Regions from separate parts of the Bacillus sp. GW821-FHT11D08 genome, predicted to be linked through region 1. Evidence: riboswitches for the same ligand, from Rfam matches in the RefSeq annotation. Region 1 holds a riboswitch; each other region holds the start of a gene.
What was found. Region 1 has a riboswitch for thiamine pyrophosphate ahead of tenA (thiaminase II). Riboswitches for the same ligand answer to the same signal wherever they lie in the genome.

Region 2: it holds a riboswitch for thiamine pyrophosphate, as region 1 does, so the genes downstream of both, AC1RRX_RS17390 (TIR domain-containing protein) here and tenA (thiaminase II) in region 1, are expected to answer to the same signal.
Region 3: it holds a riboswitch for thiamine pyrophosphate, as region 1 does, so the genes downstream of both, AC1RRX_RS05610 (ECF transporter S component) here and tenA (thiaminase II) in region 1, are expected to answer to the same signal.
Region 4: it holds a riboswitch for thiamine pyrophosphate, as region 1 does, so the genes downstream of both, AC1RRX_RS06665 (acetylornithine deacetylase) here and tenA (thiaminase II) in region 1, are expected to answer to the same signal.

Annotation. Positions count from the first base shown of each region.
Region 1 is NZ_JBXARS010000002.1:211,015-218,622, reverse strand. It holds gene thiO (glycine oxidase ThiO) at 1-899, opposite strand, end outside; gene tenI (thiazole tautomerase TenI) at 883-1,500, opposite strand; gene tenA (thiaminase II) at 1,478-2,185, opposite strand; TPP riboswitch at 2,274-2,382, opposite strand; gene AC1RRX_RS04665 (monovalent cation:proton antiporter family protein) at 2,436-4,280, opposite strand; gene prpE (bis(5'-nucleosyl)-tetraphosphatase PrpE) at 4,509-5,258, shown strand; gene AC1RRX_RS04655 (RluA family pseudouridine synthase) at 5,292-6,185, opposite strand; gene AC1RRX_RS04650 (NAD kinase) at 6,200-7,000, opposite strand; gene yjbM (GTP diphosphokinase) at 7,018-7,608, opposite strand, start outside.
Region 2 is NZ_JBXARS010000009.1:152,768-160,375, forward strand. It holds gene AC1RRX_RS17370 (dihydrodipicolinate synthase family protein) at 215-1,009, shown strand; gene AC1RRX_RS17375 (hypothetical protein) at 1,153-1,356, shown strand; gene AC1RRX_RS17380 (Cfr family 23S rRNA (adenine(2503)-C(8))-methyltransferase) at 1,507-2,556, shown strand; gene AC1RRX_RS17385 (YdeH family membrane protein) at 2,666-3,046, shown strand; TPP riboswitch at 3,134-3,237, shown strand; gene AC1RRX_RS17390 (TIR domain-containing protein) at 3,315-3,779, shown strand; gene AC1RRX_RS17395 (thymidylate synthase) at 3,776-4,786, shown strand; gene AC1RRX_RS17400 (class I SAM-dependent methyltransferase) at 4,783-5,541, shown strand; gene thiD (bifunctional hydroxymethylpyrimidine kinase/phosphomethylpyrimidine kinase) at 5,556-6,374, shown strand; gene AC1RRX_RS17410 (HAD-IIA family hydrolase) at 6,383-7,608, shown strand, end outside.
Region 3 is NZ_JBXARS010000002.1:366,824-373,319, forward strand. It holds gene AC1RRX_RS05590 (S8 family peptidase) at 1-454, opposite strand, end outside; gene AC1RRX_RS05595 (STAS domain-containing protein) at 674-1,507, shown strand; gene thiX (HMP/thiamine ABC transporter permease ThiX) at 1,553-2,314, opposite strand; gene AC1RRX_RS05605 (ABC transporter ATP-binding protein) at 2,289-3,926, opposite strand; gene AC1RRX_RS05610 (ECF transporter S component) at 3,913-4,512, opposite strand; TPP riboswitch at 4,695-4,808, opposite strand; gene AC1RRX_RS05615 (glycoside hydrolase family 18 protein) at 4,957-6,219, shown strand; gene AC1RRX_RS05620 (transcriptional regulator SplA domain-containing protein) at 6,308-6,445, shown strand.
Region 4 is NZ_JBXARS010000002.1:616,837-624,444, forward strand. It holds gene sigE (RNA polymerase sporulation sigma factor SigE) at 1-703, shown strand, start outside; gene sigG (RNA polymerase sporulation sigma factor SigG) at 844-1,626, shown strand; gene AC1RRX_RS06660 (ABC transporter ATP-binding protein) at 1,755-2,552, shown strand; TPP riboswitch at 2,557-2,661, shown strand; gene AC1RRX_RS06665 (acetylornithine deacetylase) at 2,738-4,018, shown strand; gene AC1RRX_RS06670 (YlmC/YmxH family sporulation protein) at 4,079-4,330, shown strand; gene pgeF (peptidoglycan editing factor PgeF) at 4,485-5,321, shown strand; gene AC1RRX_RS06680 (YggS family pyridoxal phosphate-dependent enzyme) at 5,326-6,018, shown strand; gene sepF (cell division protein SepF) at 6,015-6,473, shown strand; gene AC1RRX_RS06690 (YggT family protein) at 6,480-6,758, shown strand; gene AC1RRX_RS06695 (YlmH family RNA-binding protein) at 6,820-7,590, shown strand.

The DNA.
Region 1 (7,608 bases):
CCCGCCCAAAACCGGTCTATTTTCATATGTTCGATGGCGGGAAGCATGGTTTTCGCTTTTGCAATGACGGCCTCAATTCCTCCGATGTCAGGCGTATCGCTCCAGTCGCCCTGTTTCATCGTGGCGCCGATGACAAGCCGGCCGCTTTTTCTCGGGACGACATAACAATGATCATGGTAAAGGGTTTTGGTCAGCGGGGTATCGTCATTCCACACGGAAAGGCATTCTCCTTTTACAGGAAAAAAAGGCTGTCCCAAGCCGAGCTGGCTGAAAAACCGGCCGCTCCATACACCGCTTGCAACTGCGACTTTGTCAGCATAGACATCCCCGCCGGACGTTGTGATGCAATATTCTCCGTTCACTCGTTTTACGGAGGTGACTTGTGTATGCTCATATATGTCAGCGCCATAGCGCCGCGCCCCTTTTGCATACGCTTTGCAAACATAGTACGGTTCGACATGGACATCGTCTTTTATAAAACTTGCGCCTAGAATGTCTTTTGAAGCGTAAGGCTCTTTTTCAAGGGCATCTTCCGCTGAAAGCCAGGTGACGGAAGGTAGATCATCCATCTTCCGCAGACGGGCGATATCTTCTTCGGTATACGCCAGTTTAAGCATTCCGCCGTTATGGCGCCTGATGTCAATGCCGCAAGCTTCCTCAAGCTCTTGCCCCGCCGCTTCATACAGCCTTTGACTGTGCATGGCAAAATCAAAAAACGCATCCCGGTTTTCACATTCCGCATGAGCGCCCAGCATTCCCGCGGCAGCGCTTGTCGTTTTTCGGCCGACTTCTCCGGCTTCAAACAAGACAACGTTTTGCTGCGTCTTCGCCAGCTCATAAGAAATGGCGCACCCGATAATTCCGCCGCCGATCACCGCCGTATCATAGTGCTTCTTCATAATCGGCCTCCCTTACCGCGCGTGCATACCGTTTTGCCGCCTCCTCAGGATTTTCAGCTGAGAAAATGCCTGACATGACGGCAATTCCGTCCGGCTTCGCCTGCTTTGTGTGTCCGATCGTCTGCAGTGTCATTCCGCCGATTGCGATAACGGGGATGGAAAGCGTGCGTTTGATCTCTGAAAGCAGGCTGATGCCTCTTGCTTCAAGTCCTTGTTTACATTCGGTTTCAAATACATGGCCGAACACCACATAATCCGCATCTTCCTTTTCAGCTTGGATGGCTTCTTTCAGCGAATGAACCGAACGTCCGATATGAAGATGGGGAAATCTGCTTCGCACCTGCTTTACGGAAAAGCTGCGGGACGGAAGCTGAACACGGTGTATGTTGGCAAATAGCGCGATATCCGCCCTGTCATTGATGATCAATTTGTCCTTATCCGCACCGCCCTTTTTCAAAAGGGACAAAAGCTGCATGATTTCTCCCGCTGTTTTATCCCGCTCACGGATATGGATAAAGCTTACTTCGCGCTGAATCGAAAGAATATCCTCGGCCAGCTCGGCAACGGATTTGCGATTATCAGTTACCGCGTGCAGCTCCAAAAGATTCCACCTCTTTTCCGCCCTTCTCGGACCAGCCTTCTTTTTGATAGGCCATTCCCCAAAATTGATATTCATAATAGCTTGAAATCACAAAATTCTCTTTCATTTTCGCGCGGATGTCCTCTGTGCTGTTTTCAGCAATCTCGTCAAAACGGCTGATCTGTTCTTCGACTTGCTGTCTGAACCAGTCTCCGCCGTATGTACCGATCCATTTTTCATAAATCGGATGCTCCGGTTTGCACTCCTTTAAGTGTTCGCCGACTTCATAATATAGCCAATAACAGGGCAGAAGCGCAGCTAATATTTCTCCAAAATTGCCGCTCATCACCGATCTGTACATATGAGACGTATAAGAATAGGCGGTCGGTGCCGGTTTAAATGCCGCACGCTCTTCTTCCGTAATCCCTAAAAGCTCCGTAAACTCGCGGTGCAGCGCCATTTCCGCTTCATATGTCCCTTGAGCGTGGCCCGCCATCCTGCCCGTCGTAAACAAGTCTTCGGCATATGCGGCGCCGAACGCCTGAACTTTTGCAAAATGCGTCAAATAGTAGGAATCTTGCAGCACGTAATAGCTGAAACGGTCTATCGGCAGGCTTCCGTCACCGATTCCCGTTACAAACGGATGAACAAAACTTCCGTCCCACCATTCGGCAGCCGCCTGTCTGCATTCTTCAGAAAATGTCATTATGTCTTCCCCCCTGATAAAATAAAAAAAACCACCTTCCCGCATCGGAAAAGTGGTTTGGAATTTAAATGGATAAAAGGAACCCCCAAAAAATACCGCTCCACTTCCCTACGCAGGTCTGAACCTGTTCAAGTTATGAGGGTCTAAAAGTCTCACTTTTATCTCAGCCCTTATGAAGGACACCCCTAGTGGTCATACGATTATTGATTTATTTGTTATGCCTTCTATATTATCACGAATTGCAATTTGGTCAAGCTTCAAGGATTTTTCTCAGTTCCGACACGTAGTTGCGCGAGCCCGTGACGATGAGACGGTCTCCTGTTTTCAGCCGCGTGTCTCCGTGCGGAACGATGCTGTCCACACCTCTGAAAATCCGGACGAAAATCACATCGCCCATCAGCGGAAATTCTCGCAGAATGATGCCGTTATACGCCGGGTTTTCCAGATTGATCTGATATAACGAAGACTCCTCATTCGTCAGGAGGCTCATCACGCCCGGCGCCTCAATTAATGCGCGCAAGAGCGTCTTTGTAGACAGAAGGATAGAAAAAATACTGATGCCCTCTTCTTTCAGTTTTGTTTCATGCTCAACCGAGCCGACGCTTGCGATGATACGCTCAGTCCCTTTCTCTTTCGCTATTAAGGCGATTTCAGCGTTCACATCTTCATTTCCCGTCGCCACGACAAGAATATCCGTTTTGAAAATACCGTGCGACTCAAGCGTTCCGGGCTCGTAATCAGAAATCGTGTCAACCGAAAAAACGGATTCCGCAAGCGTTTCCCCGGCATTTTCCTGATACACATGGACGACCCGTACTTCATATTCCTCATCGGGCAATTCCAGCGTAACCGGAAGCGTCATCTGGTTGGCGCCGATAAATGTAATGCGCTTTTTTTCCTGCGGCGCACTTTGCCGTTTGTATAATTTCTTAAAGCCGATCGGCGTGATGATGCTGGCAATAACCGCAACTAAAGTCAGCGCGCCGGACATATTGGCGCTGATAATGTGGAGCCTTTCTCCGATCGTAGCCGCCGCGATAACAAGCGACAGCGTGGACGTCAGCAAAAAGCCCGAAGCAAACACGGTTCTTTTGTCATACCATTTCTTTAAATAAAACACCGGGAACATTTTGCTGATAAACAGCGCAAGCAGAAGCAGCGGAATCATCGTTAATGTTTTCGGATCTTGGAAAAGCGTCCAAATGTCCAATTTCACCCCGACCATGACGAAAAAGATCGGAATTAAAAACCCGTAGCCGAAGGAATCAAGCTGTTCCACCATTTCTTTATTCGGAGACAGAAGCGATACCAGAACGCCTGCCAAAAACGCGCCGAGAATATTTTCCGCCCCGAGAGATTCCGATAAAGCGACAAGCACGATAATCAGTGTGAAAATGGCTCTCGTGCCGATCTGCACGGTGCCTTTAGACATCGACTGCACAAATGAACGGTGTTTAAAGATCCTGCCGAAGAAATACAGCACGACCCCCGCGGCAAAGAGAATCAACAGAAGCCACATATTTCCGCTGTCTTCTCCGTAAAGAGAAGAGAAGAAAGCGAGCAGAATCATCGTAGCCAAGTCCGCGATAACGGCGACAAGCAGGATGATCTGGCCGATATTGGAGTTCATAATCCGTTCTTCCTTTAAAGTCGGGACCACCACACCGAGTGATATCGTCGAAATAATAAGCGTCATTAAAAATGCGTTTTGAATAAAACCGGCTAATACAAAGGCATAGGACAGCAGCAATGATAAAATAAAGATGCCGAAAAAGATAATCAGTGCGGCAGAAAACGTGTTGGGCGCTTCCTTGCCGTTCGGAAGGAATTGTTTTTTCTTCCCTTTCTCAAATGAAGAAAAATCAATTTCCAAGCCGCTTAAAAACATTAAAAAGATAAAGCCGAGAACAGACAGCGTCTCCAGCCACGTGTCTCCCTGAACGACAAGATTCAGGCCGCTTTTTCCGATAATAAGCCCCATGATGATCTCCGCGACGACGACGGGGATGCTGAGCTTAAACCGATGTAAAAGGAGCGGCGTCAAAAAAGCGACGATCAGAACGACGACTAAAGATGCGACTGATGTGTGTTCCATTCGTAAATACCTCCTTAAAACAAGGGTTATAAAAGCCCGCTTTAAGCGGGCGAAACCTTACTTTTTTTTAAAAACATAACGCATATTCTAACAAGGCTGAACGCGAAAAAAAAGTGATAAGGCTTTATTTCTTCAATTCTTTTTTTAATTTGTGCAAAAACAGCGTAATTAGGTATAGGAATTAGCCCCATAATAAATAAAAAACCGTTAATAAGGAGGCTGACACGAATGGCTTACGACATCATCAGCGATATACACGGATGTTATGACGAAATGATCGCGTTAATGCAAAAGCTCGGATATGAAGTGAAAGACGGAACGCCCGTTCACTCTGAAGGCAGGACGCTTGTCTTTGCAGGGGATTTAACGGACAGAGGCCCAAAATCCGTAGAAGTGATGCGTTTTGTGGCAAAAGCATATGAAAAAGGAGCCGTCCGTTATGTCCCGGGAAATCATTGCAACAAACTGTACCGTTACTTAAAAGGAAACCCCGTAAAAGTGATGCACGGACTGGAAACGACGGCAGCCGAACTGAAAGAGCTGTCTCCCGCCGACAGAACGGAAGTCTCCAGACAATTTATCCGCTTATATGAGTCAGCGCCGCTTTATGACATTTTACATAATGGCGATCTCGTTGTCGCCCACGCCGGCATAAAAGCTGACGATATCGGTAAATACTCGCGTAAGGTAAAAGAATTTGTTCTGTACGGCGATATCACGGGTGAAACGCATCCCGACGGCAGACCCGTCAGAAGAGACTGGGCCGCCGCTTATGAAGGCAAGGCATGGATTGTTTACGGCCATACCCCGGTAAAACGCCCACGGATCGTCAACCGTACAATCAACATTGATACAGGATGCGTCTTCGGCAATCAACTGACAGGCTTTCGCTTTCCGGAGCATGAAACCGTCTCTGTGGAAAGCTCAATGCCCTATGATGCCTCACGATTTCGCGAGGATCACGGAAGGCAGGCATGAAAAAAAGCCCGAAACCGGCAAACGGTTCGGGCTTTACATGTGTTCAATTAATGTTTTCATATCGTCAGGCACCGGAGCGTGAAAAACGAGCGTTTTTCCGGTCATGGGGTGTACGAATGAAAGCCGCTCACTGTGAAGAGCCTGCCGGGCAATTCCCTCATTTTTTCCGCCGTACAGTGTATCACCGACTAACGGGTGGCCGAGGTAGCTCATATGCACCCGGATTTGATGCGTCCGCCCCGTTTCCAGCCGCAGGGCTGCAAGCGTAAACGCATGTCCCGCTTTTTCCGTTTGAAAATGCGTCACCGCTCGTTGTCCCTCCGGCGTTACCATCCGCTCAATAATACTGTCGTGTTTTCTTCCGATGGGCGCGTCCACCGTTCCTTCCTTCTGCAGCATGATCCCGTGTACGACAGCGAGATACCGCCTGCTGACAAGCCCCTTTTTCTGCGCTGCCGACAAAAGAGAATGGGAAAGCCGATGTTTGGCGATCAGCATCGCCCCCGATGTATCCCTGTCAAGGCGGGTGACAAGATGAACCGTTGATTGTACGCCGCTTTTTCGGTAGTGGCTGATCACTCCGTTAGCGATGCTTTCCGACGGGTGTTCTCTTGATGGAATTGAGGAGACATACGGCTGTTTATTGACCACAAGCACATGGTCATCTTCATAAAGAATATCAATAGGAACCGGCTCAGGCAAAAGCGTTTCACTCACATGCTCCTTCGGAAATTCAATCTTAAGCACGTCTCCTTCCGCTAACACGGCGCGGACGGTTACATGCTCTCCGTTCACAAGCAGGTCTCCCCCGCCGAATTTAATGTCAGCGAGAAGCCGCTTTGAAATGCCGAGCTGCGCCGTATATTCTTTTACCGTCATGCCGGCTTCCCGGGCAGTCATGTTCTTTTGGATAAAAAAGTTGTCCAATCCGTTTCCTCTTTCTATTCGCCTTTTCCGATAAAGGAGTCCTGCACCCTTTTCCAAAACGGAAAAGGACGGAATCTTGCAAATCTGACTTTTTCATTTGCCACACGGCATAGAATGGACTTGACATCCTTATGCAGCAAGGTTAAATGATCAATTGTGACTTGAAAGTCGACGTCGTTTCTCGGTTTGATGACACAGTTATGATGATCGGGAAGCAAAAGCGGCGAGCCGACAGTCCTGAACACTCTGTTGTTGATGGATGCCATTTCCGCAAGCTGAATCGCTCTGATGGAAGGGTGGATGATCGCGCCGCCTAACGCCTTATTATAAGCCGTGCTTCCGGAAGGCGTGGACAGACATAAACCGTCTCCCCTGAACGTTTCAAACAGCTGGCCTTTAATTTCCACGTCAGCGACGAGACTGCCTTCTATGCTTTTGATCGTACATTCGTTCAAAGCCAGATACCGCTCCTCACGCTCTTCATCATGATAAGTGACAATCACCTCAAGAAGGGGATACTCCACGGTATGATACGGCGTTTTGGCGATGGCCAGAACGAGCTTTTCTATCTCCTGCGGAACCCAATCGGCATAAAAACCCAAATGCCCCGTGTGAACTCCGACAAACGCCGTTTTATCGAGACGGTCGCTGTACCTGTGAAATGCGTAAAGAAGCGTTCCGTCACCGCCGACGGAAATCACGATTTCCGGCTCTTTTTCATCCAAGGTCATATCAAAATCGAGTAAATACGCCTGTATTTTGCTTTTCAATGTATCTGAAACCTCGTCTCCTTTTGAAGAAACGGCAAATTTCATGCCATTCCCCTCCTTTCCTACTGGCGGTCTCCCGCTTTTTTCTTTCGCGAGAACGCGGCTTGGGCTTCCTGGATTTCTCCGCGGATTTCTGACATTTCTTCATCGAGCCGGGATGCGGCTTCTGAGGCCCGCTGCAGCCTCAGCTTTACTTTTTCGGGAATGTTCCCGCTGTATTTGTAATTCAGTGAATGCTCAATGGTTGCCCAAAAGTTCATGGCAAGCGTCCGAATCTGTATTTCCACAAGAACGTGCTTTTCACCGGACGTTGTTTGTAAAGGATATAAAACGACAAGGTGGTAAGACCGATATCCGCTTTCCTTATGCTCTGCTATGTAATCCCGCTTATCGACAACGGTAAAATCTTTTCTGGCAAACAGCATATTTTTGACGATCTGGATATCATCGACAAATTGGCACATAATACGCAGCCCCGCGATATCCTGCATCGTTTCAATCTGATGAAGCGGTATGCTTTTTCGTCTCGCTTTTTCAAGTATGCTCGCCACCGGCTTCACGCGGCCTGTCACAAACTCAATCGGTGAGTGGTCATCTTCATACTCATAAAGGGTTCTGACGCCTTTCAGCTTCACCTTTAATTCTTCAACAGC
Region 2 (7,608 bases), on a different contig from region 1:
GTTGATGAGTCTGAATATTTTAGCCCGCCAAAACCAATTGGATAAAACAATTATGGCCGAAGCAATGAAGCAGGCTCTCTTTGCCTGCTTTTTTTGTGTGTCGGCCTTTACATCTGACATGTTGAGTTATCTGAAACTGTACCTTTTTAAATGTCAGACAGTGTTATATGATACTCTGCAGATATTCAAGAATATGTACTTGGAGGACATTCTCATGCGAAATTTTAATGTTGCTATCCCTACGCCTTTTCATGAAGATGAAAGTTTATATGTAGAAGGATTTGATGCTATTGTCGAACATTTGAAAAACAGCGGTATCCATTCGTTACTCATATGCGGTACGACTGGTGAACAGCATTCACTCAGCATAGATGAGCGTCTTCAGATCATTGAGTATGTTAATCAGCGAAAATTTGAAGATGTTGAACTGATGTTCGGTGTTTCAGCCGTAAGAACCAGTGATGCCGTCAAACTGATGAAACACATCGAGAAAACCAATATTGATTCTGTACTGATTGGTTTTCCTCCTTATATAAGACCGACACAGCAGCAAGCCGTTTATTACGTTGACGAACTTCTCAGTCATACCTCTAAAGAGGCTGTGCTTTATAATAACCCCGGCCGGACCGGTTTTAATCTGAGTGAGAAAGCGCTTAAAGACTTAATAAGCCGGCATCCCCGGATAAGGGGGCTGAAAGAAGGAGGAGACGTTCTGCGTCATAAACAAACAGAGTTCCCTGATCACTTTATTTTGTTTGCGGCAGGGGACGTTGAATTTCCGAAGATGCTGAGTAACGGGTGTAACGGCCTGTCAAGCATGGCCGGAAATGTCTATCCTGAAGAAATCAGAGAAAGCTTCAGCAGCTTATCAGAAAATAAACCGATTAATCTGGATCGAATAAACGATCTGATTGCTGAAGTGACAAATCATCATACTGTCATGAATATAAAAAATCACTATAGGAAGATTGGGATTCAAGCAGGCAGCTGCCGGTCACCCATTATATAAGAAATGTTCCGTCGCGGATAAGTGAAAAATGTGATCAGCGCGCTTTCTGTACTTGGATTAGGCTTAATAAGCAAGTTATATAATACTGTCATTAGCGGGGGCGTAAGCATTTGTTTAGCTTTACATAAGGGAAACCTTATGATATGGTGATTATTGCTAATATTGACAAGAAAGAGGTGAAAGCGATGATAACGATTTATGGAATTTTGTATGGTAAAAATGCAAAAATTGGAAACATCTTGGCGGACAAAGGGAGCAGTCTGTCCTTTTTTAAGCCAAATCACCATACAAAAACAGTTATCGGTGCTTTTTCTCTATGTCAAATAAACGATAATCCAATGACATAATGTCCTTGTTTATTTGTGCATGATGTTATTTAAGCGTAACACCGATAATTGTGTCGGTGTTTTTTTGTGCCTGATTTTAAAAAAAGGTTAGATGATCACTCCCTTCTATTTACTCAAACAAACAAGAGTATTATGGAAGGATGAGAAAACATGCAACAAAAAAACAAGTATATAAGAATTCAAGAGTTCCTGAAGCAAAATAAATTTCCTGATTTTAGAATGAATCAAATCAAAAATGCTGTATTCCAAGGGAGAATAAATCATTTCAATGAAATAACGGTTCTTCCTAAATCCTTGAGAAAATTGTTAATAGAGGAGTTCGGAGAGTCAATTTTAAATATTGCTCCTTTAAAAGTGCAGCATTCTGAGCAAGTTACAAAAGTCTTATTTGAAATTTCAGGAGACGAAAAAATAGAAACGGTTAATATGAAATATAAAGCCGGTTGGGAGTCATTTTGTATATCCTCGCAGTGCGGCTGTCATTTTGGCTGTAAATTTTGTGCAACAGGAGATATTGGTTTAAAACGCAATTTAACGTCAGATGAAATGACTGACCAAATTTTGTACTTTCACTTAAAAGGACATTCAATTGACAGTATTTCTTTTATGGGAATGGGAGAAGCATTAGCGAATGTACAAGTTTTTGATGCTTTACATGTGCTTACAAATCCGAAGTTGTTTGCTTTAAGCCCTCGCAGGTTATCTATTTCGACCATAGGTATTATTCCGGGCATTAAAAAAATCACTCAGGATTATCCGCAGGTCAACCTGACGTTTTCATTACATTCTCCTTTTAATGAACAGCGAAGCAAGTTAATGCCGATTAATGAACGCTACCCGTTATTGGAGGTAATGGACACATTAGATGAGCATATACGTGTGACCTCAAGAAAAGTTTATATTGCTTATATTATGCTGCCGGGAGTTAATGATTCTATTGATCATGCGAATGAAGTAGTAAATCTTTTAAGAAGCAGATATAAGAGAGGGAACTTGTTCCATGTAAACATCATTAGATATAACCCGACTGTTAGTTCACCTATGAGATTTGAAGAAGTAAATGAGAAACAAGTTGTAAACTTCTATAAAAAATTAAAGTCAGCAGGAATTAACGTGACCGTCAGAAGTCAATTTGGCATTGATATAGATGCTGCTTGCGGACAATTATATGGAAATTATCAAAAAAATAAGAACCAATAAATCAGGTGCAGAACTCGGTTTGACTTCATATTATTTCATTTGATAACATAAAATGGTTATTGTGATTGAAAAAAAGATACCCGTTTTTATAAAAAAAGGAGTCATAACGTTGCTGAAAAGGTTTTTTCTTGTTTTTCTTACACTGATAATGTCTATATTTGCTGTATTCGCGGCTGCTGAAGAGTCTCCCGGCGATCGTGTCATTTCTTTTGACGAGCCTATGATTTTATTGATCTCACTCGGAATCATCTTATGTTTGTTCATTCCTCCATTCGTCATGTCCTTTTTTGGCAGTTTGGTTGTGAGAATCATATCCGGAGTCTATCAATGTTTTATCGTCCTCACGTTTGCGGGGCTCATTCCGATTGGATTTCTGATCCCCAATGGCTTTTTGACAATTCTTGCTGCCGTACTGGGGACTTTGGTCAGTTCAGCGAGTGTTGCCGTGACCTTATTCGTTGGCAGGAAAAAAGAGGCCGGAAGGTTTTAAAACTAGTGGGTAAGCTGCAATATTGAAGGGAAAGTCATTGTTTGACTATTTATATGGAATAGCATAGAATTAAAGTAAATATTTATAAAAAGTCACTAGGGGAGCTTTAATAGCTGAGAAGAGACAATACGTCCTGACCCTTTGAACCTGATTTGGTTAATACCAGCGTAGGGAAGTGAAAAATTAGAGAGATTCTTTATCTTATCTATATTTAAGCCACTTTCCATAGAGGAAAGTGGCTTTATTTATTTTGAAAGGGTGATATGAAGTGGCGACTAAAAAAGTTTTTCTGGCAGGGCCTTTTAAAAGTTTAGTAGATGAGAAAACTGGATTGATGAGTGCGTATGAGAGGGGAAAGCTGGAATCATTAATTTCCTTTTTTGAGAATGAAGGATGGCTGGTTCATAATGCTCACAAGCGGGAAGGGTGGGGGAAAGATTTCATGACACCCCTTCAATGCACTAAAATTGATTTTGATGAAATAAGTACTTGCGACCTTTTTGCAGCATTTCCCGGATCACCCGCTTCTCCTGGAACACATATAGAAATTGGATGGGCTTCCGCCTTGAAAAAAAAGATCGTGCTATTTCTAGAAAAGGACAAGGATTATGCTTTCTTAATTCAAGGGTTACATGCAGTGGCGGATGTTGAGTACATCAGCTATAAAGATACAGATGATTTATTAGAGAACATTAAAAATACCTTTGCAGCATATAAGGCGGAATCTCAATGAGAAAGAGAACTTTTCATGAAGCATATACGGAAACGCTGTATGACATCTATCACAACCCTGAATTTTTCAATTCACCGCGCGGACAAAAAAGCAGAGAACAATTGAACTACCATCTGACTCTGGAAAATCCAATAGAACGTGTCACTTATTTATCCTCAAGAAAAACCAATATCGTGTTTAATTTTGCTGAAGTGCTATGGTATTTATCGGGGAGTAACGACTTAGATTTTATCAGTTATTACAATAAAAAAATGCCTTCATACTCAATGAATAAAAAAACATTAACAGGCACTGCGTACGGGCCTAAAATATTCGAATTCGGAAATGCAAAACTAAATCAATGGAATAGAATAAAAAATCTTTTGACACAAGAAGATATTGATTCAAAAAGGGCATTTATTCAAATATTCGATGCTTCGGAACTCTTCGTTTTAGAAAATATAGATGTTTCCTGCACAATCGGTTTGCAGTTTTTTGTGAGGGAAGGCGAATTATACATGTCTTCTGTCATGCGTGCAAATGATGCTTTTCGCGGGATGATCAGTGATCTTTTCTCATTTACCTTCATGCAGGAATTAATGGCCAGAGAACTGCGTGTAGAAGTCGGAGAATATTTTCATAATGCGGGATCAATCCATATTTATGATTTAGATCATGAATGGGCGAAAACGGTGCTTGAAGAAGCTGAAAATCACCATGATATTCCGGAATTTGAATTTCCGAAAATGCCTGAGGGAAATAACTGGCCGTCCATTGAAACAGTCTTAAAGTACGAAGAATTACTTAGGAAAGATCAAATTTCTATGACTAAAAACGATATTGAAATGCTTGATTTACCTGATTACTGGAAACAGATTCTTTTCCTTTTCAGTATATACCAGCATATTGCATATAAACGGGATATGGATCATTTTCTATTTCAAAGTTTACTTCCTATATATCAATTTTTCGTCAGGAATAAGTGGTTTCATTATTTCTCAACTGAGCAAAAGGAGGAAATTCAATGAAAACTTCATGGAAAGAAGACAGTGTTGCTGGTAAATTCGATGCTTATAACGACGTTTTAGAACAAACGTTAGGTTTTGAGTTTGTTTTTCGTACTTTTGATAAAGCGGAGATTAAAAAGGTGCTCGATTTCGGATGCGGTCCAGGAAAGGTAGCTTATAGGCTGGCTGACAGAATAGGCTGCAATGTGATCGCAGTCGATGAATCAAGGAAGATGTTAGATATAGCAAAGGCAAAAAGACAACATCCTCATGTGGACTATCATTTAATTGAACACGATAATCTTTCCTTCTTACCAGATCACTCAGTTGATGCTGCAATGGCCTGTTATGTTTTTATTAATACGGATAGTGACCAGCGTATCAAAGGTATCATAGATGAAATTTTTCGTGTGTTAAAACCAGGAGCTTCATTTGTCATACTCGATACGAATCCTGATTCAACCGGAATTGAATTTTCAACCTTCCGCAATGGAATACCGGGGAAAGAATATTCTTACGGAGAAGAAAGAAATGAATGGCTCCATGTTCCCGGACAAGCAGATTTAATTTTAAATGATTTTCATTGGCCGAAGTCAATGTATTATAAACTATTAACTCATGCAGGTTTTGAAAATGTAACTTTATCAGAACCAACGTTAAACGATATTGACCAAGAGCATGTAAAAGCCATAGAGAAAGAGTTTCAATTTAATAATTGGAAATGTGAAAAGGAATATCCGCCTTTTGTCATTTTTAAAGCAGTGAAACCTGCCTGAAGGAGGAGTGTAAGTTGACGGATATTTATAAAGCGCTTTCGATTGCTGGGACTGATCCTTCCGGAGGGGCGGGAATTCACGCAGATTTAAAAACATTTCAGGAACAAAAGGTATATGGAATGGCAGTTATTACATCAGTTGTTGCACAAAATACACTTGGTGTGAAAAGTTTTGAGGAGATGTCTCTTCAGAATATATCTCAGCAAATAGACTGTGTCATTGATGATATAAAACCGGATGCTGTCAAAACCGGTATGCTTGCAAGTATAGGAATTATTGAATTGCTGGCAGAAAAGTTAAAAGACGCAAATATTCAATCGTATGTGATGGATCCGGTTATGATTGCTAAAAGCGGACATCATCTGCTCCATAAGGACGCCATTGATTATTTGAAGAAATTATTAATACCCCAAACAACTGTTATTACACCGAACATTCCGGAAGCGGAAGTAATCATCGGGAAATCAATCGAGACTGTACAGCAGATGCGTGATGCGGCGAAAGAAATAGTGGAGGTATACGGGGCAAAAAGTGCTGTCGTAAAAGGGGGGCACCTGAACGGAGAAGCCCGTGATATTTTGTACTTTGACGAGGACTTCGAGGAATTTGTTTCTCCCCGCTTTGATACAAAGCATACTCATGGAACAGGCTGTACGTTTTCAGCTGTGATAACTGCAGAGCTGGCAAAGCAGCACAGCATACCGGAATCAGTGGCAACTGGAAAGGAATTCATTTCAGCAGCCATTAAACATCCCTTAGGAATCGGGAAAGGACAAGGCCCTACAAATCATTTTGCGTATCGCTCAACTATTAACCAAGAGACAACCGCTTAAGGAGTGTTATGATGATCTCCAAGAATTATGATGTATTTTTATTTGATTTAGACGGAGTGATATATATAGGAGATAAAGCTTTACCAGGAGCTGTGGCCTCTTTAAAACGACTCCGTGAAGAAAAGAAAGCCATTCGCTTTTTAACGAATGATCCTTGTGTTACAAGAGAAACGATTGTGAAACGCCTTCATAAACTGGGGATTTCAGCAAGTATTGATGAAGTGTTTACTGCGGGGTGGGCAACAGCTGATTACCTTGTCAGTGAAGGAATAAAGAAGGCATATATATTGGGAAATGACCAACTTAAAAGTGAAATTCAAAAGGCCGGTATTGATCTTACGGAAGATCAGGCGGAGGCTGTTGTCATTGGATGGGATCAAAATATTACATTTCAGGATGTGCATAAGGCAGTAAACCTCATCCGCTGCGGGGCTTCATTTATCGCTGCAAACGGGGATAAAACATTTCCTGCCGCTAACGGACCAGCTCCCGCGACAGGCGCTATAGTCGCGGCTGTTAAAACAGCAGCTGCTAAAGAGCCGATTATAATTGGAAAACCGGCGTCTTCAATATTTGAAAAAGTACTCGAGTCTTTTGAAGATAAAGAGAGATGCGTTATGATTGGGGATACGCCTGAAACAGATATTGTCGGAGCAAACCAAATAGGCATCACTTCCGTATTAGTTTCTGAACAAAATACTTTATTTCCTGCAAAACATGATTTTAGAAATCCGGATGTTGTGATCCGCGATCTGAAAGACTTGTTCGATAATGAAATAAAGGCAGAAGTACGGAAAAAACCGGATTTCCAATGGACAGAACAAGTGAAAGCCGGAGTCGCTGGAATTATAATTAAAGAATCAAGTTCCGTTTTATTAATGAAGCGTGCTGATAATGGTTTATGGGGCATTCCTTCAGGACATGTGGAACCTGGTGAAACAGTTGAACAAGCAATTATAAGAGAAATAGAAGAGGAAACTGGATTAGTGGTGAAAGTCTCTAAAATGATAGGCGTTTATTCTGATCCGAGTTCACAAACCTTTATATACCCTGACGGCAGAGTCAGCCATTTTATTACCAATTGTTTTCAATGTGACGTCATCGGCGGCACTTTGAAAAAGTCCACAGAGGAAGCTATGGAAATCAGATATTTTGATATCCATGAATTACCTGAACATCTCTTGCCGATGCACCCGAGATGGCTGGATGATGCTTTGGAAATGAAAGAGAATGC
Region 3 (6,496 bases), 160 kb from region 1:
CGCCGAGTGACATGGAAATAATATCGGCCTTTTGTTCAACGGCGTAGTTGATGCCGTTAATGATCCATTCGTATTTGCCGCTGCCGTTTTGACCGCCGAGAACTTTAACGATTAAAAGGCTTGCTTCCGGCGCGACACCCGAAATTCCGCCGTTTGAATCATTGGCGGCAATCGTTCCGGAAACGTGTGTCCCGTGTCCGTTATAATCGGAAATCGCGTCTTCTTTGCCTCCGTCATCATCGGTGAAGTTTTTCCCGCCGACAATCCGGTCTTTCAAATCAGGATGATTGATGTCGCAGCCTGTGTCAAGCACCGCGATTTTAATATCCTTGCCTTTAAACCCTTTTGCCCACAACTCTGGCGCCTTAATCACTTTAATCCCCTCTGGAAGCTCGTTCACCTCCATGATCTGTTCATCCGTGACATAAGGAATCAAATGCATTTCACCATTCATAAAAAAGCCCTCCTTTTTTATGCTTGCGAGTGGATACAAGGGTGTTGCTACTATTTTATGGCAGAGCATGCCGGCCGGAAAGAGTCATTTGAAGCATTTTCATAAAAAAGGCGTAATCTATCGCACTAAAAAATTTCAAATAAATGGATAGTTTAACAGCTTTTATTTTCATTCATGATCCGCTGACGGTATAATTGGAAATGGGAAAGGAGAAGAGATATGAAGATAAGTGAAGCATTATACAACTATTTTTCAGAACAAGTGGATCAAATTGCGAAAGAGTGGATCGAAACGATGGAAGATTCGGATCCGAATTCGATTTATTCTTTGACAAATCCCGTCATCACAGAAGAACTGACGGAGCAGGATAAAGAATTTTACCGGCATATTAATAAAATGTATATCATGCCGAAAAAAGAATTTTTAGAAGAGTTCGAGCAGTGGGTGATTGAGCTTGCGAAAGACCAGAAGCATCTGGATACTCCCGTACAGTATGTGGTCCGTGAATTCATGAGAAACCGGAGACTATACATCAGTTATTATGATGCGTTTGCCGATAAACATGAATCTTCGTTTGCACAGGGAGAAAGGAAGAAATGGGAGAATTTAATTGTACAAGTATTTGATTTTACGATTTACACGTTTGTCGATCATGCCGAGCATAACTCAAAAATGCAGCTGAATGCGCAAAGAGAAATGATTTTGGAGTTAAGCTCGCCGGTTATCACGCTGAGCAAACGGACGGCGCTGCTGCCGCTTGTCGGCGATATTGACACGGAGCGCGCCAAATTCATTCTTGAAAATACGCTGAGCACATGTGCAAAACGGCTGATTGAACATCTGTTAATTGACCTGTCGGGTGTAGTGGTTGTCGATACGATGGTGGCGCATCAGATTTTTAAATTAGTTGAGGCGCTGAAATTGATCGGCGTCACGTCCACTTTATCCGGAATCAGGCCGGAAATCGCTCAAACCGCCGTACAGCTCGGCATTAATTTCTCAGATATTACGATCAAGTCCAATCTCGCTCAGGCTCTCAATTATCATCAATAACATACATAACAAAACAGGCTGCCGAATCACTCCGGCGGCCTGTTTTTATACAAACAACAATGAAATGAGCCAGCTTGCGCCGAATAACAGAAGCACGAGCAGGAAAAAGCACCAGTCGGCGCGGCGCACGGTAACAGTTCTGTAAAACGTGCGGTTTCGGCTCCCCGTAAAGCCTTTAGATTCCATCGCGATCGCCGTGCGTTCCGCCTTTCTGATTGCGCCTGCCAATAGCGGAATGGTGAAGCGCCTGAAGGCGGAGAGCTTTCCTTTCAGCCCGGAATCAGACCCCGCGCCCCTGATTCTGTGCGCCTGCCGGATGATCAGGATTTCATCTTTCAGAAGAGGGAGAAACCGGAACCCCGCGATAACGCCGTATGCAAGCTTGGGCGGCAGCTTACACTGCTGAATCAGACTGAGCATGAACAGAATCGGATCGGTTGTGAAAAGAAACATCATCGACAAAGCGGAAAAACATAAAATACGAAACGCGATAGAAATCCCGAGCGCCGCGTTATCAATGTTGACGGCAATCGGCCCGAGCTTAAACAGCAGGTTGCTTCCGGTTGTCGGGACGTTTCCGAATACGGCGGCTGTCCATAAAGAACCGAAGGCCAGAATGACAAACGGAATCGTGAACAGCAGCCATTTTTTCAGCGGCACACGCCCCGCCGAGAGGACGCCTCCCGCAATGATGATATAAAACAAAGCAGGGGTGTACGGATTATAAATAAACGACAGCATAATGACGCATAACAATACAGCCGCCGCCTTTATTGACGGGTTAACAGCCTCCAGCCGCAAGTTCATTTCTCCGCCTCCTGTCGTGTTTCATCCATTCATACCGCAGCGGTAAAGCCAAATGCGCCTGCTCGGCGATCCCGGTGTTATCAGAAAATAAAGCGTCGGGAGTTCCCCGGAATACCAGTTTCGTGCCGCAGAGCACAAGGATCGTGTCGGCATAATCTGAGACGAGTTCCATATCGTGTGTCACCATCAAAACAGCCGTTCCTTCCTTTTGAATCTCACGGAGCATTTGCATACACTCCCGCGCCGTTTTGGCATCCTGTCCGAAAGTCGGTTCATCAAGCATCAAAACGTTCACATTGTGCATAAGCATCGTTGCGACGCTGAGCCGGCGTTTTTGTCCTTGGCTTAAAGAAAACGGATGCTGTGAGGCATGGCGTCTCAGGCCGAATCGGGTTAACAGCTGAAGAGCTTTCTCCTTTGCGGCTCTGCTGCTTTCAAAACCGAACATCAGCTCTTGAATGGCGGAATCTGTGACAAATTGGTGTTCAGGATTTTGGAAAACATATCCGATCAGCCGCCGCAGCTCTTTTTCAGAATAGGAATCAATCGGTCTGCCGTCTATTTTGATGTCTCCGCCCAGCGGACGGATGAGCTTGGCCGCGGCAGAAAGGAGCGTGGATTTTCCTGTTCCGTTAGGGCCGGCAATCGCGGTGATTGAACCTTTTTTTACGGAAAAGCTCACATCCTGAAAAATGACGTCTGTCCCTCTTGAGAATGACAGCTCGTGAACGCTCAGCGCGTCTTCTGCCGAAAGCGCGGCGGGCCGGGGTTCGGGCAGAGACGGTACAGATTCTTGAAACAGCTTTTCTTTACACAATGTAAAAGGAATGCTGACGTGCTCCTGCAATGAGATCACACGCGGAATCGGAATGCCGAGCTGCATCAGCTCTTCAATCTTTGTTTCAAAGATAACGTCCGTCTCTCCGTCCATCACCTTCTGACCCGTTTCGTCAAGAACAATCGTCCTGTCCATCCACGGCGCCCAATGATCAAGCTGATGTTCGATAACGAGAAGGCCGAAGCCTTTTTTTGCTTGAAGATCTTTGATCAGCCGCGCCAATTCACGTGCGGAATATGGATCAAGCTGTGCCGTCGGTTCGTCCAAAATAATGAGTTCCGGTTCCATCGCAATGATACAGGCAAGCGCCACTTTTTGTTTTGAACCGCCTGACAGCGAAGCGATCGTTCGCGTTTTCAAATGAGTGATCTCTAATTTTGCCAAAACGTCATCGATGATTGCGTCCATATCTTCTTTTGTATATTGCAAATTTTCCAGGCCGAAGGCGATTTCATCTTCAACCGTCAGCATGCAAAACTGCTGGTCCGGATCTTGAAACACGACGCCGATGGATCTGGCGGCGGGTTCTGTCAGATGTGAAAGAGGTGTTCCGTATAAAGAAACGGTTCCCGATTGAACCCCATCGCATGCTTCCGGGTACAGACCGTTTAAACAGAGAGCGAGCGAGCTTTTGCCGCATCCGCTCGGCCCGAGCAATAAAGCCCGCTCTCCTTTCCGGAGCTGAAAGGACACGTTTTGAAGAATCGGCTTTTCATCCTGATCATAAGAAAAGGTAAGACGGCCGGCCGATAGAAGGGGCTCAGATGCCTGCATCTTGGTTCACCTGTTTCTTTTTCTTCTTGAATTGTTTTCCGAGCGCCATGCCGTTCAGCACCCCTGTGTAAGCCAGCGCATCACTGATTGCTTTGCCGAGAAGGCCGGCAAGAAGCGCACCTGAGATCAGACGGATGAGAAGCATGACGGCTAATAAACCCGGATTCAAAACAGAGTATCCGGAAACGAACAAGTCATAAATGAAGCTCGTCACAGAAGACCCCATACCGGATAAAAGAAGCACGGGCAGGGTATACACCCGCCAGCGTGTCGCAAAAAAGACCGCTTCCGCACCGATTCCCTGTGCGATCCCGATCAGAATCACCATCGGTCCTGACGGATTTCCGAGTAAGCACTCCACAAAAGCGGCGATGATTTCAGAAACGAGAGCCGCTCCCGGTTTTTGAATAATGTACGCGGCAATTACCGAGACGATAAACCAGATACCGTAAATCGGTTCATAGCTCATCCGGCCGAAAAACCCTGCCGCTATATTGCTTGCATGAGTTGATACTAAATAAATGACAGCAAATACAACACTGATGACGGACATGACGACAATTTCTCTCATTTTCCAATTTTTCATTGTGATCTCCTGCTTTCTTATCGGATAGTTGTTTGTATGAAAGAGTTGATTTTACGAAAGACGATTGATCGTAAGTTTCATATTGCGGTGTCCTCCCCCGTTTTTTAATGAAAAATAAAAAACTGCATATCCGAGGGAATATGCAGCAGCAGAACGAAAACGCATGGGGAAAAACCCTGCGCTCCGGTCAATCTGCACTTCCCCACGCTGGTATTATCCAGATCGGGTTATAAGGGATCAAAACATGCCTGCCGCATGTTTTATCTCAGCCGATAACAGCACCCCTAGTGCGTTTCCTATACAGTTTTTTATGATGACATCATCATAGTTGATCATGTCTGATTTGTAAACAGCCTTTCTTCAAACAGAGTTTGGAATCGGACCGGATGATCATTCATAAAGATAAGTAGAGCCCTTTTGATCAAAAGGAAACGGAGGACATCTATGTTTGTTCATACAGTGCAGTCTGGTGACTCGTTATTTTCCATCAGCAGAAAGTACGGATACCCTGTTGACAGCATCAGAAGCGTCAACGGGCTTGAGGAAACGAATATCGTTCCGGGGCAGGCGCTTTTAATCCCTCTTAATGAATATACGGTTCAGCCGAATGATACGTATGCCGTTATCGCAGGTAAGGCTTATGTGCCGCAGATGCAGCTGATGCAGGCAAACCCGGATATTCCGCCGAACCGGCTGCGGGCGGGTATGAAAGTGAAGATTCCTGATATCTCTAACTATCTTGCGGGAACCCTGCAATTTTATGTCATTCGGACGCCTGAAGCGGATAGAGAGCTAATTAATGATTTTGCGCCGTATTCTTCGGCGATTTCTTTGTTTGAATATCATTTTGGCCCGAATGGAGATATCATTAACGATTTAAACGACAGAACCGCAATAGAAACCACATGGCAGAACAGAGTGCGTCCGCTTGCCGTCATTACGAATCTGACAGAAGGGGGATTCAGTCCGGAATTAGCCCATCAAGTGCTGCAAAATCCGACGGCAAGAACGAATCTCGTCAACAATATCGTCTCCTTAACCGTAAGAAAGGGATACGGCGGTGTAAATATTGATTTTGAACGGGTCAGAGAAGCTGACAGGGACCTCTTCACAGGATTTCTCCGGCAGTTAAAAACCCGGCTTTCAGAGCATCAGCTCGCGTTAACGATATCGGTTCCGGCGAAAACAAGTGATGCAGTGCCGTGGCTGAGGGGATATGATTACGGCGGAATCGGAGCCGTGGTCGATTATATGTTCATTATGGCGTACGACTGGCACCACGCCGGCAGTGAGCCGGGACCCGTGGCGCCTTTGACAGAGGTCAGGCAAACGATCAATTTTGCCATCAGCAGGGTGCCGAGAAGAAAAGTGATTCTCGGTGTTCCGCTATACGGGTATGATTGGGTGATTCCGTACCGTCCCGGAACGATCGGATCCGCCATCTCCAATCAGCGCGCCATGGAAACGGCCATGAAGCACCAATCAGTGATCCGTTATTCCCAGCAGGAGCGTTCCCCTTACTTCCGGTATACTGATGAAAATGGAAGAACGCATGAAGTGTGGTTTGAGGATGTGCGGAGCATGAGTGAAAAAATGGTTCTCGTCCGGGAGTTCGGACTGCAGGCGATCGGCGCGTGGCAATTAACGCTCGGTTTCAAACCGGGCCCGTGGCTGCTTAGGAACTTTTTCACGATCCGAAAAATATAGCTGCATGTCCCGCTACGCAAGTAATTTTTTTTCCTATGATAACGGGTCTTCTTTTGGACAATCTAAAATTGAACAGGAGGTCTGTCATATGAAGAAAAGGGAAGAGCAGTATATCAACGAGGCTGAGTATGTACCGCATCCGACAAAAGAAGGGGAGTACGCGCTCATGCTGCATGAATCCTATCATTTCCTTTCAGAAGAGGATGAAAGCGATTTGCCGGAATAAGGGCTTTATGCCTTTATTCCGTTTATTTTATAGGTATGTGCTGAAATCACA
Region 4 (7,608 bases), 410 kb from region 1:
GCGTCTGACATATTTGTGGTATAAATGGCTGATGAAACTCGGACTGAAAAGCGATGAAGTGTATTACATAGGAGGAAGCGAGGCGCTGCCGCCGCCTTTGTCTAAAGAAGAGGAGCAGGTGCTCTTATTAAAGCTGCCGAGCGGGGATCAGGCGGCGCGGGCCATCCTGATTGAGAGAAACTTACGTCTTGTCGTTTACATTGCCCGCAAATTCGAAAATACCGGCATCAACATCGAGGACTTAATCAGCATCGGCACCATCGGTTTGATCAAAGCGGTAAACACTTTTAATCCGGAAAAGAAAATCAAACTCGCCACCTACGCGTCGCGATGTATCGAAAACGAAATTTTAATGTACTTGCGCCGAAACAATAAAATCCGTTCAGAGGTGTCCTTTGATGAACCGCTGAATATTGATTGGGACGGAAACGAGCTGCTGCTTTCGGATGTGCTCGGCACAGATGATGATATTATTACAAAAGACATTGAAGCCAATGTGGATAAAAAACTTTTGAAAAAAGCGCTTGAGCAATTAAACGAAAGAGAAAAGCAGATTATGGAACTGCGTTTCGGGCTTGTCGGAGAAGAAGAAAAAACTCAAAAAGATGTAGCCGACATGATGGGGATTTCACAATCTTATATCTCCCGGCTCGAAAAGCGGATTATCAAAAGACTGAGAAAAGAGTTTAACAAAATGGTGTAAAATTTTTTCCATCTGACAGCCCTTACTGCCGCAAGGATTGCCGTCGCCGGATGTTTATTTCTGTAAAATGGCGGTGCATATTTTTCCCACCCGAGGAGATACTTAACGTTGTACAGCAGCTCCTAGTGGGAGGGAAAAACGTGTCAAGAAATAAAGTCGAAATTTGCGGGGTGGATACCTCCAAATTACCGGTGCTCAAGAATGAAGAGATGAGAAAGCTGTTTAGGCAATTACAGGATGAGGGCGATGATTCAGCGAGGGAAAAGCTTGTAAACGGCAATCTGCGCCTTGTCTTAAGCGTCATTCAGAGGTTTAACAACAGAGGAGAGTATGTTGATGACTTATTTCAGGTCGGCTGCATCGGACTAATGAAATCCATTGATAATTTTGACCTAAGCCATAATGTTAAGTTTTCAACATACGCTGTACCGATGATCATCGGAGAAATCCGCAGATATTTGCGGGATAACAATCCGATCCGCGTCTCGAGGTCGCTTCGCGATATCGCATATAAAGCGCTTCAAGTAAGAGAGCGGTTAATCAGTGAGACAAGCAGGGAGCCGACAGCAGAGGAAATCGCCAAAGTTCTTGAAGTGCCCCATGAAGAAATTGTGTTTGCCCTTGACGCCATCCAGGATCCGGTTTCACTGTTTGAGCCGATTTATAATGACGGCGGCGATCCGATTTACGTGATGGACCAGATCAGCGATGAGCGCAATAAGGATACACAATGGATTGAGGAGCTGGCTCTGAAAGAAGGCATGAGAAGACTGAACGAACGGGAAAAAATGATTTTGCGAAAGCGCTTTTTCCAAGGGAAAACCCAAATGGAAGTCGCTGAAGAAATCGGCATATCCCAAGCTCAGGTCTCAAGGCTTGAAAAGGCAGCCATTAAACAAATGAATAAGAATATCCATCAATAACGGAAAAAGCCTTTAAACCTTGTTTAAAGGCTTTTTTCATGCGATGGTTTACGTTTGCAAAAAAGTGATGTATTCTAATGTGTAAAAGTTTTTAGAAAATTTAAATAAAGTAAACGGGGGAAACTGCAATGATTTTACAGCTGGACAGTGTGTCATTAAAAAGAAACGGGAAATGGATTTTGAAAGATATTAACTGGCGCGTCGAGAAAAACGAAAATTGGGTGCTGTACGGATTAAACGGAGCCGGAAAAACGGCTTTGCTGAATATGTTATGCTCTTATTACTTCCCCACTTCAGGAGAGATGCAGGTGCTCGGCCATCAATTCGGCAAAACTGAGCTCGGTGACAGGCTCAGAAGGAAAATCGGCCTTGTTTCGGCAGGTCTTCAGCACAAATTATATGCCGCGGACTCCGCTTTTGAAATCGCCCTCAGCGGCGCGTACGCCTCAATCGGGCTGTACGAAACTCCAAGTGAGCAGGTAAGGGAAAAAGCGATCGGTCTTCTGAAGGATTTGGGCGCCATCAGTTACGCCGACAGACGCTATGAAACATTATCACAAGGGGAAAGACAAAGAGCGCTGATTGCGCGGGCGCTTATGGCTGATCCGGAACTGCTGATTTTGGACGAACCCGTGACGGGTCTTGATTTTATGGCAAGGGAGCAGCTGCTGGACACGATTACGTCGATCGCCGAAAAAGAAAATGCGCCGTCCATCCTTTATGTCACCCATCACGCTGAAGAAATTCTGCCGGTATTTGATCAGGCGCTGCTTTTAAAACAGGGCGAGGTGTTCGCCTCCGGGAAAATCAGGGACATGCTTTCTGACGAGCGGCTTACAGCGTTTTTCGATATGCCTGTCAATGTCTTATGGAACAATGGCCGCCCGTTTTTAACACGTGCAAAAGAGGCATCATCCGTAAAATAACATAAATTCACCCTGGGGGTGCTGCCATGCGGCTGAGAGAGACGTTGTCTCAACCCTTAAAGGACCTGATCCGGATCATGCCGGCGGAGGGAAGCGGTGAAAAAAGCGGAGGAAGATCCGTTTTTTACCCGTTTCATTTCATGAATGAAACGGTTTTTTTGATACAGCCAAAGGGGAGATTTCTAATGCATCAGATTGATATGCTGTTACACCAGGCGGAAAAACGGCGGAATGACTTCATACATATTGCTGAAAGGTTGATAGCCTTTCCGACTCCGGCCCCGCCAGCAAGAAATACGGCAGAAGCCCAAAAGTGGGTGGCCGGCTTTTTAAAAGAAACGGGCTGCTCGGTCGATATGTGGGATGTGTATCCGGAAGATCCGAATGTAGTCGGTGTTTTAAAAGGGACAGATTCAAGCAGGCATCAAAGCCTGATTTTAAACGGACACATTGATGTGGCAGAAGCCGGGGGCGAAGACTGGCACTCTGACCCGTTTCAGCCGATCGTAAAAGACGGCATGCTGATCGGAAGGGGCGCCGCTGATATGAAAGGGGGGTTGGCGTGTGTTCTTTTCTCTCTGAAGCTGATCCATGATGCCGGCATTGAGCTTCCGGGCGACCTCATTGTACAGTCTGTAATCGGAGAAGAAGTCGGTGAGGCGGGGACGCTGGAATGCTGCAAACGCGGCTATCACGCGGATTTTGCCGTTGTCGCGGATACGAGCAGCCTGCATATTCAAGGGCAGGGCGGAGTCATCACCGGCTGGATAGAATTGAAAAGCAAACAAACATTTCATGACGGCATGAGGCGCAATATGATTCATGCGGGCGGAGGCACATTCGGAGCGAGCGCCATCGAAAAAATGGCGAAAATCATCACTGCCTTGGGAGAGCTGGAGCGCCACTGGGCGGTAACGAAAAGCTACCCCGGCTTTGCGCCCGGCACCAATACGATCAACCCTGCCGTCATTGAAGGCGGAAGACACGCAGCGTTTGTCGCCGATGAATGCCGGTTATGGATCACCGTCCACTTTTATCCGAACGAAACGCACGAACAAGCAGCCGCAGAAATCGAAGACTATATTAATCGTGTCGCTGACAGTGATCTGTGGCTCAAAGAAAACAGGCCGGTGTTCAAATGGGGCGGATCTTCGATGATTGAAGACAGAGGAGAGGTGTTCCCGGCGCTGGAAATCGACCCGGATCATCCGGCAGTTTCTGTCTTGGCTGCATCACACTCAGCCGTCAGAAAACAGGAGCCCGTCATTGATGTTTCCCAAACCGTAACTGACGGAGGGTGGCTTTATCATGCCGGGATTCCGAGCGTCATATACGGTCCCGGCGATTTAAAAAACGCCCACTCCGTAAACGAGGAAGTGTCCGTTGATGAGCTTATGGACTATACGAAAATTATGCTGAGATTTATCCTCGGCTGGTGCAGCCGCAAAAAAGATTGCCCGATGTGACAAGGTTCAGCCCGGCCGTTCATATAATAGGAAAAAGAACGGGCAAAGGGCGTGATACGGATGATCAGCATATCTGAATTTCAAATAAAAGATGTGGTAAACGTGTCGAACGGAAAAAAACTCGGGAGCATCGGTGATATTGATATTAACGTGACAACGGGAAAAATTCAGGCGATTATTTTAGGCGGCAGCGGAAAAGTTCTCGGTTTTTTCGGAAAAGAAGAGGAAATGATCATTCCTTGGCGAAATATAGTTAAAATTGGGGAAGATGTCATCTTAGTGCGTGTAAACGAACCAAAGGGGGGAGCGTAATCCTCCCTTTACTTGTAAAAAGCCGGAAATCTCAATGTTTCCGGCACATTTATTTATCTCATTTTTCAATCAGCCGCTAAACGTATGCTTAAAATTGTGTTAAAATGAGTGGGAAATTACGCTTTTTTAATGTTTGTCGAAAGGTTGGATCTCCATGAATACATATCACCCGTTTAGTCTTACCACCCCCTCGGCACTCATGATAGAAGACTGGAACTGTGTGAATCAGCTTAACACAAAGGTCATCGCCGGATTCACGACGAAAAACGGCGGGGTCAGCAATCCTCCGTATGAGTCATTAAATACCGGATTGCACGTCCGGGACGAAGCTCATGATGTTGTGACAAACCGTGAAGTCATAGCGTCCTTATGCGGTACTGATCTGGATTCCTGGGTGTTCGCCGACCAGACACATGAAAACCGCGTCCGGCGCGTGACAGCCGGGGATAAAGGAAAAGGAGCGAGAGACTATTCTTCCGCATTCCGCGGGACGGACGGGCTCTACACGAAAGATGCGAATCTTTTTTTGGCCCTTTGTTTTGCGGACTGTGTGCCCTTGTATTTTTATGACCCGGTGAAATCCATTATCGGCGCTGCCCATGCCGGATGGAAGGGGACGGTCAAACAAATCGGACGCATCATGACGGAACGCTGGGTAAACGAAGAAGGCTCCCGTTTAACAGATATTCAGGCTGTCATCGGTCCGTCCATCAGCGCGGGAAGCTATACAGTCAACGACCGCGTCATCAATGAAGTGCGGGCGCTGCCTTTTACGGCTGAATCCGCCATATGCGAAACGGAAAAAGGCCAGTATCAGCTTGATTTAAAAGAGGTCAACCGTCTTCTTCTGATACATTGCGGCATTCCGGAAGAAAACATTTCAGTCAGCGGTTTATGCACCGAACGAGAGCGTGAACTATTCTTTTCACACCGCCGCGACAAAGGGAAAACGGGACGCATGATGTCCTTTATCGGAATGAAGGAGGCGTAAGATCTTGCGTGTTGCTGATCAATTACGACATATAAACGAAAGAATAAACGAAGCATGTAACAGATCGGGCCGAAGCCCCGAAGATGTTACCGTCATCGCGGTTACAAAATACGTATCAGCTGAAAGGGCTCAAGAGGCCGTTGATGCCGGTATTACAAGTCTGGGAGAAAACCGGGATGCCGAGCTTATCCATAAGCAGGAAGTCATCAAAGGCAGCCCGGAGTGGCACTTTATCGGCAGTCTTCAGTCCAGAAAGGTGAAGGCCGTCGTTGACCGTGTATCTTATATTCATTCCTTAGACAGACTGTCATTGGCAAAAGAGATTGAAAAACGGGCGCAGCATGCGGTTCGCTGTTTTGTGCAGGTGAATACTTCGCTTGAGCCGTCTAAGCACGGTTTGAAAACAGAGGAGGTCATCCCCTTTATCAGAGAGCTTTCTGAGTTTAGAAACATTTCTGTAGAGGGCCTGATGACGATGGCTCCCCTGACAGACGATACAGAAACGATCAGAGCCTGCTTCCGGCAATTGCGTGATCTGAGGGATCAGGTGCAAAAACTGAATCAGACAAACGCACCGTGCCGGGAACTGTCAATGGGCATGTCAAATGATTATGAAATCGCTGTTGAAGAGGGCGCAACTTTTATCAGAATCGGCTCTTCATTAGTCGGAAATGAACCGGGGGGTGTAAACAAATGAGCATGAAAAATAAACTGAAAAACTTTTTCTCAATGGATGAGGAGGAGTACGAGTACGAATACATTGAAACGGAGCAGGATCATCCGGAAGAGCATGAACAGCAGAAAGATAAACAGCCTGCTTACGCTCAGAAGCCGCAGGGCAAGCAGAACGTAGTAAGCTTGCAAAGTGTTCAGAAATCCTCTAAAGTGGTGTTGAGTGAACCGCGTGTATATGCGGAAGCGCAGGAAATCGCCGATCATTTAAAGAACAGGCGGGCGGTTGTCGTCAATCTGCAGCGCATCCAGCATGATCAGGCGAAAAGAATCGTCGACTTTTTAAGCGGTACCGTCTACGCCATCGGCGGCGACATTCAGAGAATCGGTTCAGATATTTTTCTGTGCACGCCTGATAATGTCGACGTTTCCGGCACGATTTCGGAGCTTATAAATGAAGACGAACATCAGAGGTGGTAAAGCAGGATGATTCTTTATCAAATTTTTTCCGTTCTGAGTTATTTAATTTACATCTACTCGTTTGCCTTGATCATCTATATCTTTATGTCATGGGTGCCGAGTACGAGAGAAACGGCGGTCGGACGGTTTCTCGCAGCGATTTGCGAACCGTATTTAGAGCCGTTCAGAAGGATCATTCCGCCCATTGCCATGCTGGATATATCCCCGATTGTAGCGATTATCGTGCTTCGGTTTGCCACGACGGGACTTTGGGGCCTATACCGCATGATCGCAATGTATACTTGAATGCGACAGTTTGATACGGGCTTGGCACCAGCCAAGCCTCTTTACATAGAAAGGAAAGAACATGAGCGATATTTACCAGCACTTCAGACAAGACGAGCGGCCTTTTATTGATCAGGCGCTTGAATGGAAACAGATTGTCCTGGACCAGTATCGGATGAAGCTGACTGATTTCTTAGATCCCAGAGAACAGGTCATTGTAAAGGCCGTTATCGGCGACGCCTGCGGTCTTGCGTTTTTCGGAGGATATGACAGAGCTGAGCGCAAACGCGCGATTTTATACCCTGAATATATGGAACCTGAACAGGATGATTTTGAGCTTCGGGCTTTTGACGTTCAATACGCTGAAAAATTCGTCAGCATTGACCACCGCTCTCTTCTCGGATCATTAATGGGGATCGGCTTAAAGCGGCAGAAATACGGCGATCTGATTTTCTCAGAGGAAGCCGTGCAGCTGATCGTCTCCGGTGAAATCGCCGATTTTGTCAGCACTCAGCTGACCAAGGCGGGCAAAGCGCCGGTAAAGCTTGAGAAAATCGAGCTTTCCGCTCTTCACATTCCCGCTTCAGATGTCGAAATAAGGGATGACACGGTTTCTTCATTGCGTCTCGACGCCGTCTGCGCTTCAATGAGCAGGCAATCCCGGCAGAAAGCGCAGGCGCTTGTGAAAAACGGGCTCGTTAAGGTGAATTGGAAAGCCATTGAAGATCCGTCTTATCAGGTTGCTGAAGGGGACATGCTCTCGATTCGCGGCTTCGGACGATGCAGTTTGGCAAAAGTTGACGGAAAAACGAAAAAAGACAAATGGAAAGTTACATTTGAACGGCAAAAATGAGTCGTTTTTTCAGTTTTT